3 regions of the Marinobacterium sp. xm-m-312 genome follow, and region 1 is predicted to be linked to each of the others. Evidence: predicted binding sites of a transcription regulator. Region 1 holds the regulator's gene; each other region holds the start of a gene.
What was found. Region 1 encodes FNR, which switches genes on or off when oxygen is low (the NO sensors DNR and NnrR bind a similar motif). Its sites were predicted from a motif close to TTGATNTANATCAA; they were not measured.
Positions count from the first base shown of each region.

Region 1 (7,335 bases):
CGGATGCAACAAGGTGGTCACAAAAGATCGCTCCCGTGCAGAACCCTACCTTCAGACGCTGTTAAAAGAGATTAAACTGCGTAGCACTGAACTGGGCAGTGACGTTCAAGTGGATCAGCTTCACTGGGGCGGCGGCACACCCACCTTCATTGATGATGAGCAGACCGCTCGTTTAATGCAGGCGCTAAAAGAGGCCTTTAAACTGCGTGATGACGATCAAGGTGACTACGCCATTGAGATCGATCCTCGTGAAATGACTAAAGACCGCTTAAAGCTGCTGCGTGAATTGGGTTTCAACCGCATCAGCATAGGGGTTCAGGATGTTAACGAAGCGGTTCAAATCAAGGTAAACCGCGTGCAATCCCTAGAGATGACAACGGACCTGCTTAAAGAGGCGCGTGAACTGGGCTTTCGCTCAATCAACGTTGATCTAATCTATGGCTTGCCGCTGCAAACTGAAGAGAGCTTTGCCGAGACCTTGGACCGAATTCTAGAGCTACGACCCGATCGTCTCTCGGTATTTAACTATGCTCACCTACCCGAGCGCTTTAAACCACAGCGTCGTATCAATGCCGATGAGTTACCCGACGCGCTCACTAAACTTGCGATTCACCATCAAAGTATTGAGAAGCTGACGGCAGCGGGCTACCGCAACATTGGTATGGATCACTTTGCTCTGCCAGACGACACACTGACACAACACCAAGATGATGGAACGCTGCACCGTAACTTCCAGGGCTATACCACTCACTCACAGTGTGACTTGATTGGTTTGGGCGTCTCATCGATTAGTCAGATTGGCGATTACTACCTACAGAACAGCCCTAACATTGAGCGCTACACGCAAGATATTGAATCTCAGGGCTCAGCATTAACCAAAGAGTACTGCCTCAATGAGGATGACAAAATTCGCAGAGCGGTGATTACCCGCCTGATCTGTGACTTCCAACTCGATTTTGCCGATCAATCCAAAGCGCTCAATATCGACTTTAAAGAGTATTTTGCTAACGAATTAAAACTGCTTGAGCCGATGGCACAGGATGGCCTGATTCATTTAAGAGAGGATGGAATGGATGTCACCGCCGCTGGGCGTTTGTTGATTCGTCGAATCTGCATGACCTTTGATGCCTATATCGATCACTCAGAACAGCGATTTTCTAAAATCATCTAATCCGATTTTGCACAGTAAATTTCACTAAAAGTGGACCGTTAAAAAGTCCACTTTTTTATCTAAATTGACTTGGGTCAATAAAGCGCTTTTGGATATACTGTCAGGCAACTAAGGAGCCCTTATGTCTGACACCAAAAACATCAAACTCGCCAGCATCGGCCAGGTAAGCTGTAACACCTGCAGCTTGAGTACACTCTGCTTGCCTGTCTCTCTAAACGACGAAGAGGCGCTTCGCCTCGACGATATCGTTGATAAGAGCAAACCACTTCACAAGGGCGACTTCCTGTTTAGACAGGGTGAAGAGTTCACGTCACTGTTCGCCATTCGTGCGGGGTCGTTAAAAACTTACTCTGTAAACCCTGAGGGAGAAGAGCAGATCAACGGTTTCTACTTCCCAGGTGAACTGGTTGGCCTAGCCGGATTCGATTCAGGCAGCTACCCAATGTCGGCTAAGATGCTTGAGACGACCACTGTCTGTGAGATCCCTTTCTCACGCTTGGACGATCTGGCAGGTCAAATGCCAGAGCTGCGTCGTTCTGTGATGCGCTCTATGAGCCACGAGATCAGCGATGACCAACAGATGATGATGCTGCTCTCTAAAAAGACGGCTGAACAACGTATCGCAACCTTTATTTTCAAGCTGTCGCAACGTTATGCCCTGCGTGGCTACTCTGCACAATCCTTCCGACTTTCGATGTCACGTAACGAAATAGGCAACTACCTTGGCCTAGCGGTCGAGACGGTCAGTCGAATCTTTACACGCTTCTCTTCACAAGAGCTGATTCGTGTTGAAGGTAAAGAGCTGGAAATTCTTGATCAAGCAGCGCTGCTGGATGCGGCTGGTGAAGCACCCAGCCCAGAGTGCAATCAACACCACGGTTAAATAAGGATCTTTAATGTCTTACGACGAGCACTATGTAAAATCGGTTGTCCGCTCTATTCCAGATTGGCCAGAGCCTGGCATTCTGTTCCGTGATATTACGCCGATTTTTCAAGATCCACGTGCCTCTCGCATGGTCGCAAACGCCTTTATTGATCGTTACATGCAGATGGATATTACCCACATAGCCTGTATCGATGCTCGAGGTTTTCTATTTGGTGCGATTATTGCGCACCAGCTGAACAAGCCTCTGATTTTGGTTCGTAAAAAAGGCAAGTTGCCCGGTGAAACGATTCACCAAGACTATACGCTAGAGTACGGCACAGCCTCCGTGGAGATTCAGAAGGATGCCGTTACCGCTGGCGACAAAGTGGTATTGATCGATGACCTTATTGCCACTGGGGGCACAGCACTGGCGGCCTGCACACTGATCAACGGTCTAGGGGCTAGCGTTGTTTAGGTAGCAGCGCTGATTGACCTGCCAGACCTTAACGGATCACAAAAAATCCAAGACACCGGCGTCCCCGTATACTGCTTACTGGCCTACGACGGTCTCTAATAGAAACCGAGGTTTAGCCACCTCGGTTTTTTTATACCTAGAAACGATAAAAATTTTAAGTTTAATGGAGTTTTAAATGCTTCGACTATCGACCACCCTACTCGCTGCATCACTTATGGCAGCAACTGCACAGGCTGAACAGGTTCAGATTCCTTTTGAGGGTTTAACACTCAACGGCAATCTTGAACTGGCTGCTGATAAATCCTTAGCAGACGGTGTCCTAATGCTGACGCACGGCACCCTGGCTCACAACGAGATGGAGATCATCAGCTACGTGCAGGAACAGATGGTCGATTACGGCATCTCTACTTTAGCCATCAACCTAAGTTATGGATTGGATAACCGCGAATCAGCGATGTACGACTGTACCGTTCCGGCTCAACACACCATGCAGCAAGCACTGGCTGAAATGGATGCTTGGCAGACTTGGCTGGATGGACAGGGCGCAGGCGATCGTTGGGTAATGGGTCACTCACGTGGCGGCAACCAGACGGCTCAATTTGCTGCAGCTAACCAAGATAAGATCAAAGGCCAAGTTCTATTAGCACCTGCAACTTGGGACTACGGCAAGACGTTAGAGGGTTATGGCAAACGCTATGAAACGCCCATCGAGCCGATTCTAGAGAAAGCTAAGGGCATGGACCCTAAAGCGATAATCGATGGCATCAGCGTCATCTACTGTGAGAACAGCGGTGCGTCGGCTGAAGCCGTCCTAAGCTACTACGGCAACTACCCAGAGTACGACACACCCACAGTGTTAAAAGAGACGAACATCCCTACTCTAGTCATCGCAGGCAGCTTGGATACCGTGGTTGCAGATCTTCCTGAAAAGATGGAAAGTATCGACAAAGAGAACATTGAACTAGTAGTCGTTGAGGATGCAGATCACTTCTTCTTAGATCTGTTTGCCGACGAGGCGGTGGAATATGCGGTCGATTTTATCGAAAACCTGTAGCGCACTTCTTCTCAGCTTGGGCCTTATGATAAGCGCCCAAGCCGAGGTAAAGCTTGAGACAGCTACGGATCTTCAGTCGCTTGGTAAAGCGAACCCTAACGAAGTAATTGTTCTGTTGGTCTCTCAGGATGGCTGTGCCTTCTGTGTTACCGTCAAAGAGGATTTCCTAAAACCTCTTTTACAAACGAACGATGCACCCCCTATTCAGGTACTGGATCTGAGCAACCCTACTCCCGTTATCAACTTTGATGGCTCAACGGGCTCGGCTGAACAGGTTGCTAAAAGCTTGGGTGGACGCTTCACCCCGACCATTCTATTTGTCGATGCAAAGGGCGAGACTCGCGCTAAAAAGATCGTCGGTGTGAACACGCCAGAGTTCTACGGTTACTACATCGATGAAGCGATTAAATCGGCTCGTAACAGTTTTTAAGCTCAGAAACTAACCGCAAGCAGAGGGCTCTCTGCTTGCATCCCTTCTATCAGAGCAACATAATAGCGCCCCTTCACCTAATCCGCATTTAGAGGTTTTATGCTCTGGTTTCGTAACGCTATTTGGTACCGTTTTTCTCCCAGTGATTCATTCAATGAAGCCGCACTGATGGAGGCGCTAGAAGCCAGACCCTTCGTACCCTGCAAAGGCGCAGAACCACGTTCAGTGGGTTGGGGTAAAGTGGCGCCAGGTGTCATCGATCTACCGGTACTGACCAGTCACGGCTTTCACCTTATCTCACTGCGAGAAGAGGAGAAGATCCTACCCTCGAGCGTGATCAAAGATCAGCTCAACGAGAAGGTAGAACAGATAGAGGCGACCGAAGATCGTAAGGTCTACCGTAAAGAGAAGGTGCAGCTTAAGGACGAGATCACTCTGACACTGCTACCACGCGCATTTACACGCCGTAAAACCACACGTGCTCTTATTGCGCCTCACCATAAACTACTGATTGTGGAAGGCAGCAGCTTTAAGCGCGCAGAAGAGCTGCTAAGCACACTGCGTGAAGATCTAGGGTCACTATCGGTAAAACTGACCTCGACCGCGCTTCCTGCCAACAAAGTATTCAGCGACTGGCTACTAGAGAACCGTGATCTACCCCGTGCACTTGAACTGGGTGCTGTCACCGAGTTTACCGATCCTCTAGAGACCAGCAGCCAGATCAAGATTAAAGGCCAAAACCTGACAGATAAAGAGATCCAAGCGCACCTTAGCGGAGGCATGTTAGCAGAGCGCCTAGAACTGGTGTGGCGTGATCAATTGCAGTTTGTCATGCACTCGGATCTAACCCTGCACTCGATTAAAATGACGGATCAGTACCAAGAGCAACAGAGCGACCGCGAGCAAGAGGACGAAGCACTGGCACTGGATGCTGATCTAGCCCTGTTGGGCATTGAATTTACCCGCCTACTCCCTGAGCTTTTGGAAGCCCTGGGCGGTGAGGCAGAAGAGGCTTAATTTTGGCAAAGACCTACTCCGTAAAAGAGATCTTCTACACCCTACAAGGCGAAGGCTTTCACGCAGGACGCCCTGCGGTGTTCTGTCGCTTTACCGGTTGTAATCTTTGGAGTGGTCGTGAAGCCGATCGAGTGGCTGCAGTCTGCCAATTCTGTGATACCGATTTCGTGGGTACGGATGGTCAAAACGGCGGCAAGTTCACCTCCGCCGAAGCCCTGGCACAAAGGATCGCTAGCTTCTGGCCAGATCCTAAGCAAGGACAACCCTTTGTCGTCATCACCGGGGGCGAGCCTGCCCTGCAGATGGACAGCGATCTGATCGATGCTCTACATAACCAAGGGTTTGAGATCGCCATTGAGACCAACGGCACCCTACCGCTTCCAAACGGAATCGATTGGGTCTGTGTCAGCCCCAAAGGGAGCTCCGAGATTCTTCTTTTAGAGGGCCACGAGTTGAAGCTGGTCTACCCGCAAAAAGAGCTCAGAGCACAGCCAGAACAGTTCCAAAATCTAAGCTTCGAACACTTCTACATCCAACCCCTGGATGACCAAAACGCGCTTGAAAATCGTGCACGTTGCATCGAATATTGCATGCAAAATCCTCAATGGAAATTAAGCATTCAAACCCACAAAATCCTTGACATCGACTGATCGTTTTTAACCTTTAATTCTCTAAAATCGACCACCCCAGTAACCATGGGGGCTAGCAAAGTGTGCTCACATTATCTGTGGATAACCCTGTGCACAGAGTCATCAAAGGTGAACTAAAGCGTCATTAAAAGGTAAAAGCAGAAAATTGGTTAAAATTTAACCAATACCATTAAACCTATAATAAACAATAACTTACATTGGCAATGTAATCTTAAATTGTCTATTTTGGGCCTAACTTGTTCATAATGTCGAAAATAGAACTTAAGTTAGTACTTTGGCGACACTGATGCAGAATTGTTATTTCAAACTAAGTTTGATACTGGTATCAACATGATTTGAATTTAAAACTGTGCATTGGAGAAGGCTGTGGATATATATTAGTGCAATCTAATATTTAAATTCAAATTAAGCTTGATATTCAAATTATAATGACAAGGATCTGGGGTTTACTGATACGGACTTACTCTTCCTAGAACTAAACTAAAGCCTTGATGAATCCCTTTGCTCTCATACTAGTAACATCACTTAGATTTATCGATCCACTATTCTTAGCAAACGATCAAGCTGATACTTCGGAAGCAACTTTTCTAACCAGTAAAGGGCCTTTGTAGGAGGGGTAATAAAGTAATTCGCTTTGGGTTTTCGTGCATTGATGGCATGGTCTAGCGCTTTAAAAACGTATTCTTGTGGGTAGTTTCCAGTGCTCTCATGATCAGGCTTATTTAGGCGTGGTAACACAGTTTCATTGTAAATATCTTTGTTAACAGAGTGCTCGACATTCACATACTTCAATAAGGCTTTTAAAGCATTCGCTCTGAATCGACTCTCTACTGGACCTGTATTAAGGAGACTGAACTCTATTCCGCTGCCTTTCATCTCAACTCGCATCGACTGAACCATGCCTTCAAGGGCGTACTTACTGGCGACATAGGCTCCACGACACGCCATACCAACAAACCCTAGTACAGAACTGTGAATGACAATTCGCCCCTCTCCTTGTTGTCTCATGTGAGGGATGGCAAGCGTATTGAGATGGTGCAATCCGAAAACATTTACTTTGAACTGTTCTTCAAACGCTTCGACGGGTAGGTCTTCTACGAAGCCTGCTTGGCCAAACCCTGCATTTTGAAATAGAACGTCGATACGATTATCCAAGAGTTCTAACGCTGCATTAAAGCCACTCTGAATGCTTCTATAATCAGACATCTCGATGAAGACTGTAGGAATACCTTTTAATGCTAACTCTTCAGCATCTTCATTGTTTCGTATGGTCCCAACAACGTTATGACCCAGCTCTCTTAAACGTAAAGCACAGTAGTAACCGATTCCACCAGGGGATACACCGGTGATTAAAATATGTTTCATGAATTATCATCAATTAGCTGGTATGTAGCGCTTCTGGGGCCACCAATGCGCTTTATAAGACCAATATCTTCAAGCTTTTTAAGTGATTTAAAGAATTGAGAGCGAGAAACCTCTATTTCCTGCTTTCTTGTTAACTCTTCAAACTTTTCATGACTGAGCGTCGCTTGAGAACTCTTTTGATCAAGGGCATCCCATAACTTAACGAGCACTATTCGATCGGAGTCGGTCAAACTGCCTAACCCAAGGTCATTTGCAGCTGAATCCATTTGGCGGATTAGTTGAAGAAAAAAATTAAGCTTACCCAAAAA
Region 1 covers NZ_WBYS01000004.1:243,588-250,922, forward strand. The annotation lists gene hemN (oxygen-independent coproporphyrinogen III oxidase) at 1-1,171, shown strand, start outside; gene fnr (fumarate/nitrate reduction transcriptional regulator Fnr) at 1,293-2,054, shown strand; partial or broken gene XMM312_RS06890 (adenine phosphoribosyltransferase) at 2,068-2,610, shown strand; gene XMM312_RS06895 (alpha/beta hydrolase) at 2,687-3,565, shown strand; gene XMM312_RS06900 (thioredoxin fold domain-containing protein) at 3,591-3,995, shown strand; gene XMM312_RS06905 (recombination-associated protein RdgC) at 4,095-5,012, shown strand; gene queE (7-carboxy-7-deazaguanine synthase) at 5,012-5,662, shown strand; gene XMM312_RS06915 (SDR family NAD(P)-dependent oxidoreductase) at 6,194-7,027, opposite strand; gene XMM312_RS06920 (hypothetical protein) at 7,024-7,332, opposite strand.

Region 2 (7,335 bases), on a different contig from region 1:
GTAATATCTACACAGCGGGCGATCTGCGCATCCGTTGGGAGCAGCATCTCGAGTTTACGTCACTGACCATCACCGATTCACGTGAAGGGGTAGCGTCGACACAACCCTTTTTCACAACGGCGTTGGATCGACTGCCAGACGGCTGGTTAAGTAACTACCCAGGTAAAGCGGTAGCCGCTTTTCATATGCGCATTCAGAACATTCAGGGTGATGAACTACCAGAGCCCAAAGATGTTCGCTCTCAGCTCGATGATATGCAGATGATCGGCAGTCTGCCACAGAATGGTGCAGCACAAATCTGGACGACATTTAGAACGCACAGCGACAACTTTGGCCGTTTCCTAATCTTCAATAACAGCATGTCGAAAGGGCAGATGGGCCGAATGGTGCAGCGTGTAATTGAAGTTGAGACCTACCGTTTGTTAGCGCTGCTCGGTCTTCGCGAAGCGCGTAAGCTGTCACCGGTTGTTGCTGATATGGATAATCGAATGGCCGATCTGACGCGTCGCCTGTCAACGGGTGATAACTCAGATGACAGTCAGCTTTTGACAGAGCTCATCAACCTATCGGCCGATATTGAAGCTGAACGTGCGAGAACCACCTTCCGTTTCAATGCTAGCCGCTCATACCATGATGTTATGGCGGCACGATTGGATGAATTGCGTGAGGATGAGGTCTCTGGTCACCTGACCTTGAAAGAGTTTTTGATCCGTAGATTGACGCCTGCTGTGCGTGGCTGTGAGACCATGCACAATCGACTCGACGACCTATCGCGTCGTGTAAACCGCGCAGCCGATATGATGCGTACCCGAGTTGAGATGGCGATTGAGAACCAGAACCAAGAGCTACTGAGCTCCATGGATCGTCGATCCAAGATACAGCTAATGATGCAGCATACGGTAGAGGGTCTGTCGGTTGCTGCGATCAGCTACTACGCAGTTGGCCTAGTGAAGTACCTCATTGATGCGGTACACGGTGCCGGTGTCGAATTCGATAAGAGTCTTGCGACCGGGGTCTCTGTCCCACTGGTGATTGGTGCGGTATGGTTCATTACTCGTAAAATTCAAAACCGATTTAAGAAACTCGCTGAAGTGAAAACCGAATCAACAGCGAAAGGGGATCAGTAAGGTGTCAGTAGAAGATCAGATCCAAACCCTTCTCAATGAAGGCCTTAATCTAGTTCACATGGAGTTAGAGAACGAAAGCCACATGCACGGTGGTAACCGTTTGGATACTCACTTCAAGCTCGTTGCGGTTAGTGATGACTTTCAAGGTAAACGCCTAATTCAGCGCCATCAAACCATTTTTGGCCTGCTGTCAGATCTTATGCAAAACCCCATTCATGCACTCTCAATGCATCTATACACCCAAGCAGAGTGGACCGAAAAGTCCGGTTTAGTCCCGGCGAGTCCTAAGTGTATGGGTGGTTCAAAGCACGATAAGTAGTGTTTCGGTGACAGGCCTTCAGCCTGTCATCCGCAGGTTAGCTTTACTACCTTTCTGGAAATCGCTGGGAAAGTGGATGTCAGGCTAAAGCCAGACACCGGTGCTAATAGCTAAATTCACATTAAGACCTATCGCGGCCTTTTCTAGACCGCTCCAACAATGTGCCTGACTCAAATCTCGTGCCAATCGTCCACGTCCGATCGAGAGTGAGTACGATGATTTTTTACGGTTAAGAGTTCAATCGGCTGAGGCCGGGATGGCCGAAGTCTGCAACGGAGGCAGGAGCCGACTTATTGCCATGGAAGGCATGTATTCCGTTAATGCAGGAGCAATTAACGGTTTGCAGTGTCCTATTGGACTTCAGTGAAAAATCATTGAACGGAGCGTGCCGCAGGCCGAGTGAGCGTGGTCAGTTTTTGCTTACTTTTTGCTGACCAAAAAGTAAGGCTGGCCGCCTTTAGGCGAGTAGAATGTTTTAAAGTAGAGGTGACAGGCTGAAAGCCAGTCACCACCTAAAGGGCAGGTTACTTCGTAACCTCAGCAAACAGATCAAAATACTCTGGGAAGGTTTTGCTGGTACAGCCCGGGTCATTGATGATGATCTCGCTGTTGCCGAACGAGGCGAGTGAGAAGCACATGGCCATGCGGTGGTCGTCGTAGGTATCGATCGCGGCGCTCTGGATTTCGGCTGGTGGTGTAATCTCGATGAAATCTTCGCCTTCCACCACTTCCGCACCCACTTTACGCAGTTCGGTTGCCATTGCGGCTAGGCGATCGGTCTCTTTGACGCGCCAGTTGTAGACATTACGAATGGCTGTAGGGCCTTTTGCGAACAGGGCGGTTGTGGCAATCGTCATTGCAGCATCGGGAATGGCGTTCAGATCCAGGTCTACACCGTTCAGTTCGCCTTTAGAGACCTCTACCCAAGTTGGGCCATAAGTGACCTTAGCACCCATCTTACCGAGCACTTCAGCGAAGGCTTTGTCGCCTTGTACCGATTCAGAACCGACGCCGTAGACGCGAATCGTTCCGCCAGCAATAGCCGCTGCAGCTAGGAAGTAGGAGGCTGATGAGGCATCACCTTCAACCATCACTTCACCGGGCGACTGGTAAGTCTGTCCGGCTCTAACGACAAAGCTCTGGTAGTTGTTGTTCTCGACCTCAACACCAAACAGCTTCATCGAGTGCAGGGTGATATCGATGTAAGGCTTAGAGACCAGCTCGCCATCGACAACGATCTCTAGATCCTGCTGTGCCATTGGAGCGGCCATCAGTAGCGCAGTCAAGAATTGGCTCGAGATGTTGCCTCGAATCGATACTCGTCCGCCTTTTAGCTGTTGAGCGTTAATCTTTAGTGGCGGGTAGCCTTCATCTTTTAGGTACTCAATATCAGCGCCAATTTGACGCAGAGCATCAACCAAGTCCTCGATAGGACGCTCGTACATGCGAGGTTCACCGGTCAGTGTGAACTCACCTAAACCAAGGCACAGTGCGGCGGTTAGTGGGCGCATTGCAGTACCGGCGTTGCCCAGGAACATCTCAGCACTTTGCTGCTTGAAAGGACCTGCCACACCGGTGACAACGCACGAGCGACGATCATCAGCTAGCTCATAAGAGACACCCAACGTTTTTAGTGCATTCAGCATGTGGGTAACGTCTGCGCTGTCTAGCAGGTTGGTTACCTTGGTTTCACCTTCCGCCAGTGCAGCTAGAAGAAGAATTCGGTTTGATAGGCTTTTTGAGCCTGGCAGTTGAACGTCACCGTTTGCAAAATCGCGAGGTTGGAGTGAAAGAGTTTCCATAATCTTAAAAGTGTAGTTGATCGCCAAAAAAGGATCGAAAAAGGTACAGGTAAACGTCTGTTAAGTCCATTGTTCAGAGAGATTCGTTTTAATTGATTTCAATCAATGGACGATGGAGAAGAGTAGGGCATATTAGAACCATCAACACTGTATGGAATTAGGAGTAAAAAATGATCGGAGAACACCACGATCTAGTTCATGAACTTCCAGAGTACCGCGAACGTATTCATGAGCTTAAAACATCAAACAACCACTTCTCTCGTCTGTTTGATGAGTACCACGAAATTACTAAGCAGGCTGAGCTTGCTGCAGCTGAAGTTGAACCGACCACGACCAGTCGTGAAGAGGAACTTAAAAAGCGTCGTCTTGAACTGAAAGATGAGCTTTTCAAAATGCTTCAGGGTTAACCCTTTTCATTGTCCTTTCGTTGCTTGAACGTTACCCGTCTTTTTAGGCGGGTTTTTTTTGCTTCAATTTTTTGTTGGAGCGATCTTAAAAAGGTCGCGATATTCTGAACTGCTATTTGTCCAGGTTTCTCATAGCAATAAAAAACCCGCACTAGGCGGGTTTTTTAATGGGGTAGGCTGTTATGCCCAATCACCTGGGTAGTCAGCGAAACCTGGGTTGTCAGAGACACCCACCACTTTAGGGTTGTTCACCTTAGGTAGTTTGATCACCATGTTCTCATCGCGTTCTGCTTTTAGGTAGTCAGCAATGATATCCCAGAGTAGTCGACCCTCTGGTGTGCGGTTAACAGTTGCCCAACCAGAGACGCTGTAGTTCTTGTCATCAGCAATCACTTCACCGTTGTCTAGGCGTACTTCAGAGATACGCTGGCCAAGTGGTTTGGTTGGATCGATGGTGTAGTCAAGACCACCCACGCGAACCATGTCGCCACCTGATTGTAGGTATGGATCTGGATCGAATAGGTTGTCGGCAACACCTTCAAGCATCTCTTTGATCGCTTTACCAGTCATCTCTTGAACGTAAGTTTCAGAGTAGGTTGTTGCACACTGGCTCATGACATCTTCCATTGTGATCCACTCACCCTCTAGAGTAGTGGTACCCCAGCGAACGCCGGCTGATAGTGCGATGTCTGCCTTGTACTCCCAACGAAGTGCGTTACAGATAACTTGGTCCCAAGTGCCCATGAAGTTACCGCGACGGTAAAGAGTACGATCCGCTTTAGCCAGTTTCTCTTGAAGAATCTCTTCGAAGGTTTTGCCGACACGGATTGGGTTGTTCTGCCACTTCTTGTTACGCGCTTCGATGATGTTCTCATCGTAACGACCTTGGCGCATCTGGTTGATGTACGCTTCCATCTCACCGTCAGCTTCAAGCCAATCAGAGATAACAGGTAGCTGTTTGTAAGTCATGTTGGTGATCTGGCCATCTTCGATCGAGAAGTCCATACAGCCGACAAACTTACCGTTTGAACCTGCGTTGGTTACCCAACATTCGCCACCGTCAACGTTCTTAACTTTGATCGGTTGTGGAACACCATCGTGAGTGTGACCGCCGAATACAGCATTCAGGCCAGGAACACGTTCAGCCATCTTGATGTCGACGTCCATACCGTTGTGCGATACAAGAACAACCGCGTCTGGCTGCTCCTCTTCACGGATCTGCTGAACAAGCTCGATCATCTCTGGTTCACGAAGACCGAAAGACCAGTCTGGGAAGAACTCTTTAGGGTTGGCGTTTGAGGTACGTGGGAAGGCTTGACCAACAACGGCGATACGCTTGCCGTTGATCTCTTTAATCACGTATGGCTGGAACGCATGACCCGTATCTTCGTCGTACAGACCACGGCCATCGAAACGCTCAACCATTTCGTAGTACTCATCACCAAACAGTGAGTCTTCTAGTACTTTAACGTTCTGACCGATGAAGTCACCTTTGAACAGAGCAACGTTCGAAAGAACTTCCTCTTCACGGTAGGTGAACTCCCAGTGACCAACCATAACGTCGATGCCAAGAATGTTAGATGCCTCAACCATGTCGACACCACGTGTCCACAGTGAAGTACCCGATCCCTGCCATAGGTCACCACCATCAAGGGTTAGTGTGTTTTGGCGTCCGCCCGCTTGATCGCGTAGACGATCTAGAAGTGTTTTAACGTGTGCGAAACCGCCCGTACGACCGTACTTCTTAGCTTCTTCTAGGAAGTTAAGGTAGGTGTATGCGTAAGCTTCAGGAGAGTTCTCTGAAAGACCCATCTCCTTAAGGAAATTTTTGCCGACAACGTGTGGTGGACGACCAAATGCATCACCGACACCAAGGTTGACGTTTGGCTCACGGAAGTAGACAGGCTTTAGCTGGCCGTGAACGTCTGTAATGTGAAGGATACGAACATCACCTTCCATTGGAACATCATAAAATCCGCTGGGAGCAGTGTTGCTTGCTAGCGCGCGAGAAGTGTAAATTGCTGGTAGGCTTCCTGCTGCAGCAGCGGCGGCCATAGCCTTCAATAGTTGACGACGATTCATAGTTATCTTAGTTTCCCACTCTTCTTAAAGGGCCCACAGGCTGAAATCCACCAAAAGCACGCATGCTTATTACTAGAGACATACCAGTGAGACTAATTCCAGGCATTTTCGTTATATGCACATTAGTTACATCCTTATTCTACCCAGTTAGGGCTGATGTTGTGAAGCCTGCATTGATAGAGATCTCTGCAAATACGACTGAAGTGGTAGAGATTGAGATCCGTGCCAGCCTCGAAGCACTTCTGACCGGTATCAATGGACAGTATCGAAACACTCAAGAGGCGCCTAACTCAGATCAATACGACCATTACCGTGCAATGGAGTCGGCAGAGCTTGAGGCGGAGTTTAAAAAGTTCATGCCGACGCTCCTAGAGGGTGTTGAGTTGAAGCTTGATGGAACGCCCGCTGAGTTGCAGCTAAAAGAGCTAGTCGTGCCACCCCCAGGCTATACCAAGGTGCCTCGCAATAGTGTGATTATCTTGAAAGGGCGAATCCCCCGGGAGACTCAAAGTCTAACCTGGTACTACCCCATGGCGTTTGGCGATCATGCGACTCGAGTCAGACAGGTAGATGAGGCCAATAACGAGTGGCACTGGTCGTCACACCAGTGGGTAAAAGAGGATAAGCCAACTGAACCGTTCATGCTGAATGAGGTGTTTGCCAAACCGAGTTTTGCGCAGGTGGTGAAAACTTACACCCTAGGTGGTTTTCAGCACATTCTTCCCAAAGGGTTGGATCACATCCTGTTCGTGCTGGGTATCTTCCTACTGAGTCGTCGTTTAAAGCCGATTGCCCTACAGATTACGATGTTTACCATTGCCCACTCGATTACCTTGGCAATGGGTACTTTGGAGATTATTTCGATCTCGCCTCGTATCGTAGAGCCTCTGGTTGCGTTATCGATCGCCTACGTTGCTATAGAGAATCTCTTCTCATCCAAAATTAATCGTTTCCGTCTTCCCGTCGTGTTCGGTTTCGGTCTGCTTCATGGTCTCGGCTTTGCCACCATGCTGTCGGAGTTTGGGATGCCGACGGATGATTTTGTAGCTGCGTTATTAGCCTTTAATGTTGGCGTTGAGTTGGGCCAGCTCGCCGTGGTGTTGATTGCCTATTTTGGTGTCGCTTACTGGTTTAGCTCAGAGAAACTCTACCACCGTATTGTTGTGGTTCCGGCTTCACTGGTGATCGGTATCATGGGAATGATCTGGTTTGTTGATCGACTCGCCATTTTTTAATGCAGAATTCGTGCTTTCTGTCTAAGCTTAATCTATCAATAACGATTGGGAGTCTGTTATGCGAATGAATAGAGTGTTGATTGGTGCAGTGGCCGCAGTTGCATTAACTGGTTGTATGCAGCAGAACCTGCAAGGAACAGCCTACACCGCTGCCGATGCACGCCAGGTTCAGACGGTTGAGTACGCGACTGTCGAGCAGGTGACACCGGTGATCATTAATGGTGATCCTAACAATCCTGTTGGTGTGGGTGCTGGTGCTATTGTCGGTGGTATTGCAGGCTCAACCATTGGTGGCGGTAAAGGATCATCTATTGCGACGGTCTTGGGTGCAGTAGCCGGCGGTATTGCTGGTTCTAAAATCCA
Region 2 covers NZ_WBYS01000007.1:116,565-123,899, forward strand. The annotation lists gene XMM312_RS10040 (DUF3422 family protein) at 1-1,127, shown strand, start outside; gene XMM312_RS10045 (BolA family protein) at 1,129-1,446, shown strand; gene aroA (3-phosphoshikimate 1-carboxyvinyltransferase) at 1,971-3,248, opposite strand; gene XMM312_RS10055 (YdcH family protein) at 3,419-3,655, shown strand; gene XMM312_RS10060 (5'-nucleotidase C-terminal domain-containing protein) at 3,836-5,737, opposite strand; gene XMM312_RS11700 (HupE/UreJ family protein) at 5,899-6,972, shown strand; gene XMM312_RS10070 (glycine zipper 2TM domain-containing protein) at 7,031-7,335, shown strand, end outside.
Region 2: a site for FNR is predicted at 3,341-3,354, ahead of XMM312_RS10055 (YdcH family protein). Genes of this name have one in related genera too.

Region 3 (7,335 bases), on a different contig from region 1:
TGCGGCCTTCCTCATTCTTGCCGTTAAAGCGGCTGCATCACTCTGGCAATCGACTATCAATCTGCGCAACTCAGTCACCATCCGCGATCGCTTGCGAGAGCAGATTCTTAGCCTCAGTTTTAAAACTGGGATTTCGCTCTTCCCTGCTTTCAAGCCGGCACAACTGGCCAACCTGCTGACCAGTGAAGTCGACAAGCTCAAAGAGTATTACGCAGAGTTTAAGATTCAAAAGCAGATGGCTGTATGGACTCCCGTTTTGATTCTAATTGCCGCTAGCTTTGTGAACTGGTTAGTGCCGCTGATTTTGTTGCTGACCACGCCTTTGATTCCGATCTTTATGATCATTGTCGGTAATAAAGCGGGGGAAGCGTCACGCAACAACTTAGAGCAGCTCAATCGGCTTGGCCATCTACTCGAAGATCGTCTTCGTAACGTCGATCTGCTTCAGCAAGAGAGAGCAGTCGATAGAGAGACCGAGGCGTTGCATCATCAATCGGATCAGTTCCGTATTAGCACGATGAAAGTTCTGCGTTTGGCGTTTCTGTCCGGGACGCTCTTGGAGTTTTTTGCCGCGATCAGCGTGGCACTGGTCGCAGTCTATTTAGGACTCTTCTTTTTGGACAAATACTCTCTCGGTGCATGGGGAACAGACATCAGTTTTGCTGAAGGTGCCTTTCTATTGATGCTAGCGCCCGAATACTACTTACCCCTGCGTAAGATGGGCGCGCTATACCACGCAAAATCGAATGCTCGGGCTGTCGCCGAGCAAATTGAGCAACTCAAACAGGCCGCTGAACAGTCAAGGGTAGTTAGTGAACCTTCAAAAGCAGGCTCTTTTAAAGCATCGATAAAAATCGAAGGCCTAGTATCAGGTAGTGATCAAGCCATTCACAAACCTATCTCTGTTGAGCTTAAAGCGGGTGAATCACTACTGATTGAAGCGCCTTCTGGCACAGGAAAAACGAGCTTACTCGATACCCTAGCAGGGCTTCGTCCCCCACTATCTGGATCCCTGTCTGCTGACGAAACAACAATCGAACCTTACAGCAACCCTCACTGGCAGCAGACCATTGGATACATAACCCAGCACCCAGAACTGATCTATGGATCGTTAAGGGAGAACCTCTGCTTAGGTAAGAGTTACTCTGATGATGACATTTGGGCTGCCCTAGGATCGGCTCAATTAGAAACCGTCGTTAAGCAACTTCCGCAGGGTTTGGACTACTTCATCACGGACTCTGGGCACTTTCTATCGGGAGGTCAGACACAACGTCTTTCGATTGCGCGAGCGCTTCTGCATCGACCTAAACTATTGCTTCTTGATGAACCTGTAGCGAACTTAGATGTTGATACCGCCGAATTGTTTATGAATGCTCTAAACCAGTATGTTGAACAGGGTGGCATGATCATCATGGCCAGTCACCGCACCAATCGCTTCAACTTCACGCAACGACTCACTTTAGCTAAAGCGGAGGTAGATGCATGAATCGACACTACTGGTCTCTACTGCTAGCAGAGCGAGGCGTCTTTCTACTCGGCTTAACCCTATCCATTGTCACTGCATTTGCCGGCATCGCTCTACTGGCTGTATCAGGCTGGTTCATCAGTGCAGCGGCTTTAGCCGGTGTGACGGCAGCCGCCGCTCATGCATTTAACTTTTTCACCCCCGGCGCCATCGTTCGTGGTCTCTCCATTGCCCGCACAGCTGGTCGCTACGGGGAGCGATTGGCCAATCACGAAGCAACCTTTAGGCTCATATCGACACTAAGACGAGATATCTTCTCTCGATTAGCCAACAGCCAAAACATCAGCGCACGGATGAATCGACACGACAGTGCGAGTCAGATGCTGCAGGATATTCAAAACATTGAAGGGATCCATCTGCATTCGCTCGTGCCTGCCATTACCGCTCTCTTTTCAGCGCTTGGGTTTATTCTGGTTACGGCTCTGTTTCTACCCGGTCTAGCGATAGCTAGCCTGCCATTAATTCTATTAGCTTTGATCGGAATTCCTTGGCTCTATGCTAAAGCGGTTCTGGAGCCCGAGTCTGAGCTGCATCTGAGTCGAAATGCACTCTGGTCACGCGCCAGCGGTATCTTCTCAAGCTTGCGCCTGCTCACCCTGTCGCAGCAGCTTGAACATGAGGGCAATAGGTTGCGCCAGCAGAGCCGACAGTCGGATCTATTCGAACTCCAAGCCCTAAAGCGCCAGCAACTCATCAACCTTCTATCGCAATTGATTAATTTATCTTTGGTCGGCTTAACACTGCTCATGGCTCTGCAGGCCTATCTCACGGGTGAACTGGCCGGCGCATTAATCTTTATGTTGCTGCTGTTATCTCTCGGAACCATTGAGGTCTTTGCCGCTGCAAATGGAGCCATCTCGCACCTTCTGTTAGGCCAACGCGCTTTAAGTCGCTTAGGCAAAAGTAGTAAAAATCAGCAAAACTTCGAAGAAAAACGCACTATATGCATAGAAAAGCCCTATTTTGGTATCTCAATCAAAGAGCTCTCATACGCTTATGAGGGGAGTGCACAGAGCGTCTTCGAAGCGCGATCTGTTGAGTTTAATCAGCTAGGTTTAAACTGGATTGCCGGACAGAGTGGCCGCGGTAAAACCACACTACTTCGATTAATTGCTGGCGAACTTGAGCTACAGCAGGGCAGCCTGATCGTTGAAGGTACCGCCTTATCTCAAATCGCTTATCTACCTCAACGAGTACAGATTGTTCGCTCTACACTGCGTCACAACCTGGACTTCACTGGCCAACGAAGCGACGAAGAGATTATCAGTGCACTGCAAACAGTAGAGCTAGGCGAATGGGTCGAATCACTACCCAAGCAACTCGACACTTGGATTGGTCCTGGTGAATGGGAGCCATCTGGCGGTGAGTTAAAACGCATTGGTTTGGCGCGTCTGCTTCTGAAACAGGCTGACATCCTGCTGTTAGATGAGCCCTTCGCTGGAATGGATGCTGAGCTTCAATCCACCATCGTCAATTCGCTACGAGATCTTTGGCAACATAAGCTGGTTATTCTGGTGTCACATGATCTTGAGCAACGAGCTTCGCAGGACGCCTTACACCAGCTGTAGAGAGACATTGTTATGAAAACCCCTATTACACTCCTCACAGGCTTTTTAGGCAGTGGAAAAACCACACTACTGAATTACTTAATTAATCAGCCTGAACTATCAGATACTCTGGTTATCATTAATGAGTTTGGTGAAATCGCCTTGGATCATCTGTTGGTGGCTGAGAGCAACGAGAATGTCTTGATGGAGATGGACAGCGGGTGCATGTGTTGCACCGTGCGGGGTGATCTGGTCAACACGCTTCACGAAGTAACCGCACAAATTTCAGAGCCTGAGGGTCGACAATTCAAGCGCATCATCATTGAGACAACTGGGTTGGCAGACCCTGCGCCCATCATTCACACTCTGATGACCGATCGCTGGATTGCCGAAGCCTATCAATTAGATGGTGTTGTCACGACGGTCGATCTGGCTACGGGGTCACACACCTTAGATCAGCATAAAGAGTCCGTAAAACAGGCTGCTTTGGCAGACCTGCTGCTACTCACCAAAGGGGATATGACCGATAAAGTGGCAAAAGAGGCGTTAATCAGCCGACTTACCCAAATCAATCCCAGTGCGCGTAAGCTTGAGGTGGCCAGCGGTAAAGCAGACCCTAATCAGCTGCTCAACCTAGGATTGTTCACTACTGAGGGCAAACTAACCGATGTAGAGGCCTGGTTAAAAGAGGAGGCTTATTCTGAACAACATGATCACCACCATGACCATGATTGCCATCAGCATGGCTGCGATCATGATCATGCCAAACGTCATGGTGACAACATCGAATCCTTCTGCCTGACCGTTGAAAAGCCGATTAGCAAAGAAGCGCTTCAAGATTGGATGCAGTTATTAATGAGTCTAGTCGGCAGCAACATCCTACGTATCAAAGGCCTACTAAATATTGAAGGCGTTGCAGAACCCCTAGTCATTCATGGGGTACAGCAACTGTTTCACCCACCCGTTCCTCTACCAGCCTGGCCAAACGATGATCAGCGAACACGATTAGTGTTTATCACGCAAAACGTCAGCAAAGAGTTTATCGAGAACACGTTTAAGGAGCTGATTGATATTGCGGAGCCGTAAAGTAAAAACCCCATGAAATAACGACATTTCATGGGGTTTTTCAGTTAATCGCGACCTCTTCGAGATCGCTCCTACTGTTTATACTGCAGGTTCTACCACTAACTCTGGGTGGCGAAGCATGTTGTTTGTAAGGCGGACAATCGCATAAATCGTCGCGGCCTGAATCAAGAACATAACCCCGATACCCAACCAGTAGACTAAGCCAAACTTAGCGACAATGCCGTTGCCGACAATCGCAACGTGCCACCAGAAAAGGTTCAGCACAAAGAAGGCAACACCTGGGCAGACCAGACCAAAGGCAACTGGGCTGTGCTCACCTCCGTGCAGATACTTGTCTAGGTAACCATTCAACTTCATGACACGGTACCCAACCATCAAGATCACGGCTTGCAGGGCAACCATCAACGTCATCATTTGGAAGTTATCGCCAGCATCCAATGCACCACCGGTTAGGTGAGCAATGCCATGTTCCATACGTAACCACTCAATACCGAGCAGTGTCACAATCGGTACCAACATCCAAAGACTTGGCGTCGCTTGCTCTTGTAGACCATGCTGCATCATCGCATTGACGCCCGACACCAAAACGACCAGAACAACCAACACTGCGGCGATTAAGAACAGGTAAGAGAACACCGCGGCAATTGTAATAACAGCGGGAATGTGTGACATCGCTGCAGGCGCCGCAAAGCCGACCGATAGCATCGAAAAGGTAAAGGCCGCCATCAAAGGTGAAAGGTGGTTGTGCTCTTCACTGCGGTAACCCCCCTGCGTCAACATGCGACCCAAGTAACGTCCGTACATTTTTAGCGCGTAGTAACCGATGATCAAAAAGGCGATCAGCGCGCCGGGGAACATCCACTCAATAATCGTCCATAGACCCGGAACAAATAGCGCACCCGATACAAACATCACGTTCACTGTCATGGAGAAGGTCAGAGGCAAGGCCATCATTTGAACTTCAGCGGGTGAGTTCAAAATCTTCTCGTGGGCGTCAGTGCCTTTAACTGCGTTGTATTCGCGGATATTCCAAACCAACAGCGCAATGTGCAACAAGCCAAAAATAACGACACCGGCAATAGCAAAAACGATAATCAATGGCATTGGAATACCACTGGCAATGTCAGCACTCCAGGCACTCGTCCAGTGGTCCCAAGTTGGCATAGGGTAACCCTTATGCGGAACCATCCACATTAGGTACATAAAAAATGCCACTGACATACCGCCAGCGCCAAGTGCAGCTAAGAAAAAGCTAGGATGCCAAGGCTGAGTTGAGTCTCTTCTGAACATGGGAGATCTCCTAATTAGTTAAACCATAATGTATTAGACTTTTCTAATATATTAACAAATCATTAAATTAGCAATATCTAATATAGATATTAATCATCCCCTTTTGATTTATCGCAAAAGCCTATAAATCCGGTTGCGGATTCTCAATGCGACGATCACTGCATGAATAGATACTGCTCGCCAAGCTGGTCGAGATGACTCGACCATTGAGCGGGGAGGTACTCCCCAAAACGTATCGTCTTCAAGGGGAATTATTCAATGGAGATGCTAGGACTCTATCCAGTCTGGTTTGAGCCGACACTCGGTTCAGGTTGGATCATCGGTATCATTGCGACCATACACGTTCTGTTTTCACACACATCTGTGGGTGCAGCACTGGTCTTCTCTTACCTTGCGGTGGTCGCTTACCGTAAGAACCGCCCAGAGCTTCTCGACTACATTCGTCGTTACGGCCTGTTTCTTTTGGTCTTCTCTTATGTCTTAGGTTCGATTACCGGACCAGGCATCTGGTTCTCAACTACGGTCGGCAGTCCGCGTGGTATCTCTGCACTGATTCATAGCTTTGTCTGGAAGTGGGCAACCGAGTGGGTCTTCTTTGTCATCGAGGTCATCGGTGTCTACATGATCGTCTACTTGGTGAATAAGGTGGATCAGAAAACACACCTGCGCATCAGTATCATCTTTGGCCTAGCCTCTTACACCACCATGCTAATCATTATCGGTATTCTGTCGTTCATGCTGATGCCTGGTAATGAAAACTGGTACACCGAAGGCGGTTACTTGAACGGTTTCTACGGCGCCAACACCTTTGCGCAATTGGCTATGCGAACGGCATTTATGTTCACGATGACAGCTGTGGTCGGTGGCATTGTTGCCTCTTCAATTAAAGATATCGATTTCCGCAAAGAGATGGTCCGTCGTTTGGCGATTCTAGGTTTGGTAGCAACTGCAGCCGGTCTTGGTCTATTCAAATGGTACCTATCAACCATTCCAGCAACCGCTGAATTGGTGATGGAGAATCGTCTACCGGAGTACTTCACACCCGCTCTAATCTCTGTAATGGGCGGCATCATGGCCTATTTCGCAGCGACGTTGGCCGCACCTAAACTGCTAAAACCAGCCATCGCGGGCGTAATGACGGTCGTCATTTTGGTGTTCGGACTTTGGCCAGAGGAAGTGGCGCGTGAGTCGATTCGTAAGCCTTATGTAGCAGGTGGATACGTCTACTCTAACCAGGTTATTGGTCGAGATGTTCCGGGGCTGGGGATTCACAGTGAGATCCCGACCATTGAAGAGCATGGTTTCACTAACGCTCTAATCTTCCTTCCCGAGGAGCTCCGCACGGTGACTGACTCTAATAAAGAGGCGGTTGGTCAAGCTCTGGCGTTGAACACCTGTTCAAACTGTCACTCACTGACCGATACAGGGATTCGTCCACTGACAAATTACTTTGGTGACGACTCTAGCGAGTCGGATATTGCGGCCTATCTAAGAGCTGCACTGTCGAGTGGCACAACGCTCTACATGCCACAAATTCCACTTCAACAAGATGAAGCCGTGGCCTTGGCTAGCTTTATTCGTCAGTTGAAAGATCAATCTATTGCTGTCGCGGCTGATCAGGGTAATCCGATCACTGTGTCTCAGTCTCACTAAGGAGTATCACGATGAATGTAGACTCTTTATACGCACTTCGTGATGTGGCTGGGGTTCCCTCACATCCGATTCTATTTTTAGTGTTAGGTGTCGTCACCTTTGCACTTCATATGTTTGCGGTTCACGTTATGTTGGGCGGTGCAGCACTGACTATTCGTGGTGCATTAAGCCAAGACAGCTACTGGCGCCAGCTTGCTAATGCCATGCTATCGACCGCAAAGATTGCGGTGTCGG
Region 3 covers NZ_WBYS01000003.1:111,737-119,071, reverse strand. The annotation lists gene cydD (thiol reductant ABC exporter subunit CydD) at 1-1,486, shown strand, start outside; gene XMM312_RS04850 (amino acid ABC transporter ATP-binding/permease protein) at 1,483-3,093, shown strand; gene XMM312_RS04845 (GTP-binding protein) at 3,106-4,158, shown strand; gene XMM312_RS04840 (hypothetical protein) at 4,237-5,448, opposite strand; gene XMM312_RS04835 (cytochrome ubiquinol oxidase subunit I) at 5,707-7,101, shown strand; gene XMM312_RS04830 (hypothetical protein) at 7,113-7,335, shown strand, end outside.
Region 3: a site for FNR is predicted at 5,552-5,565, ahead of XMM312_RS04835 (cytochrome ubiquinol oxidase subunit I). Genes of this name have one in related genera too.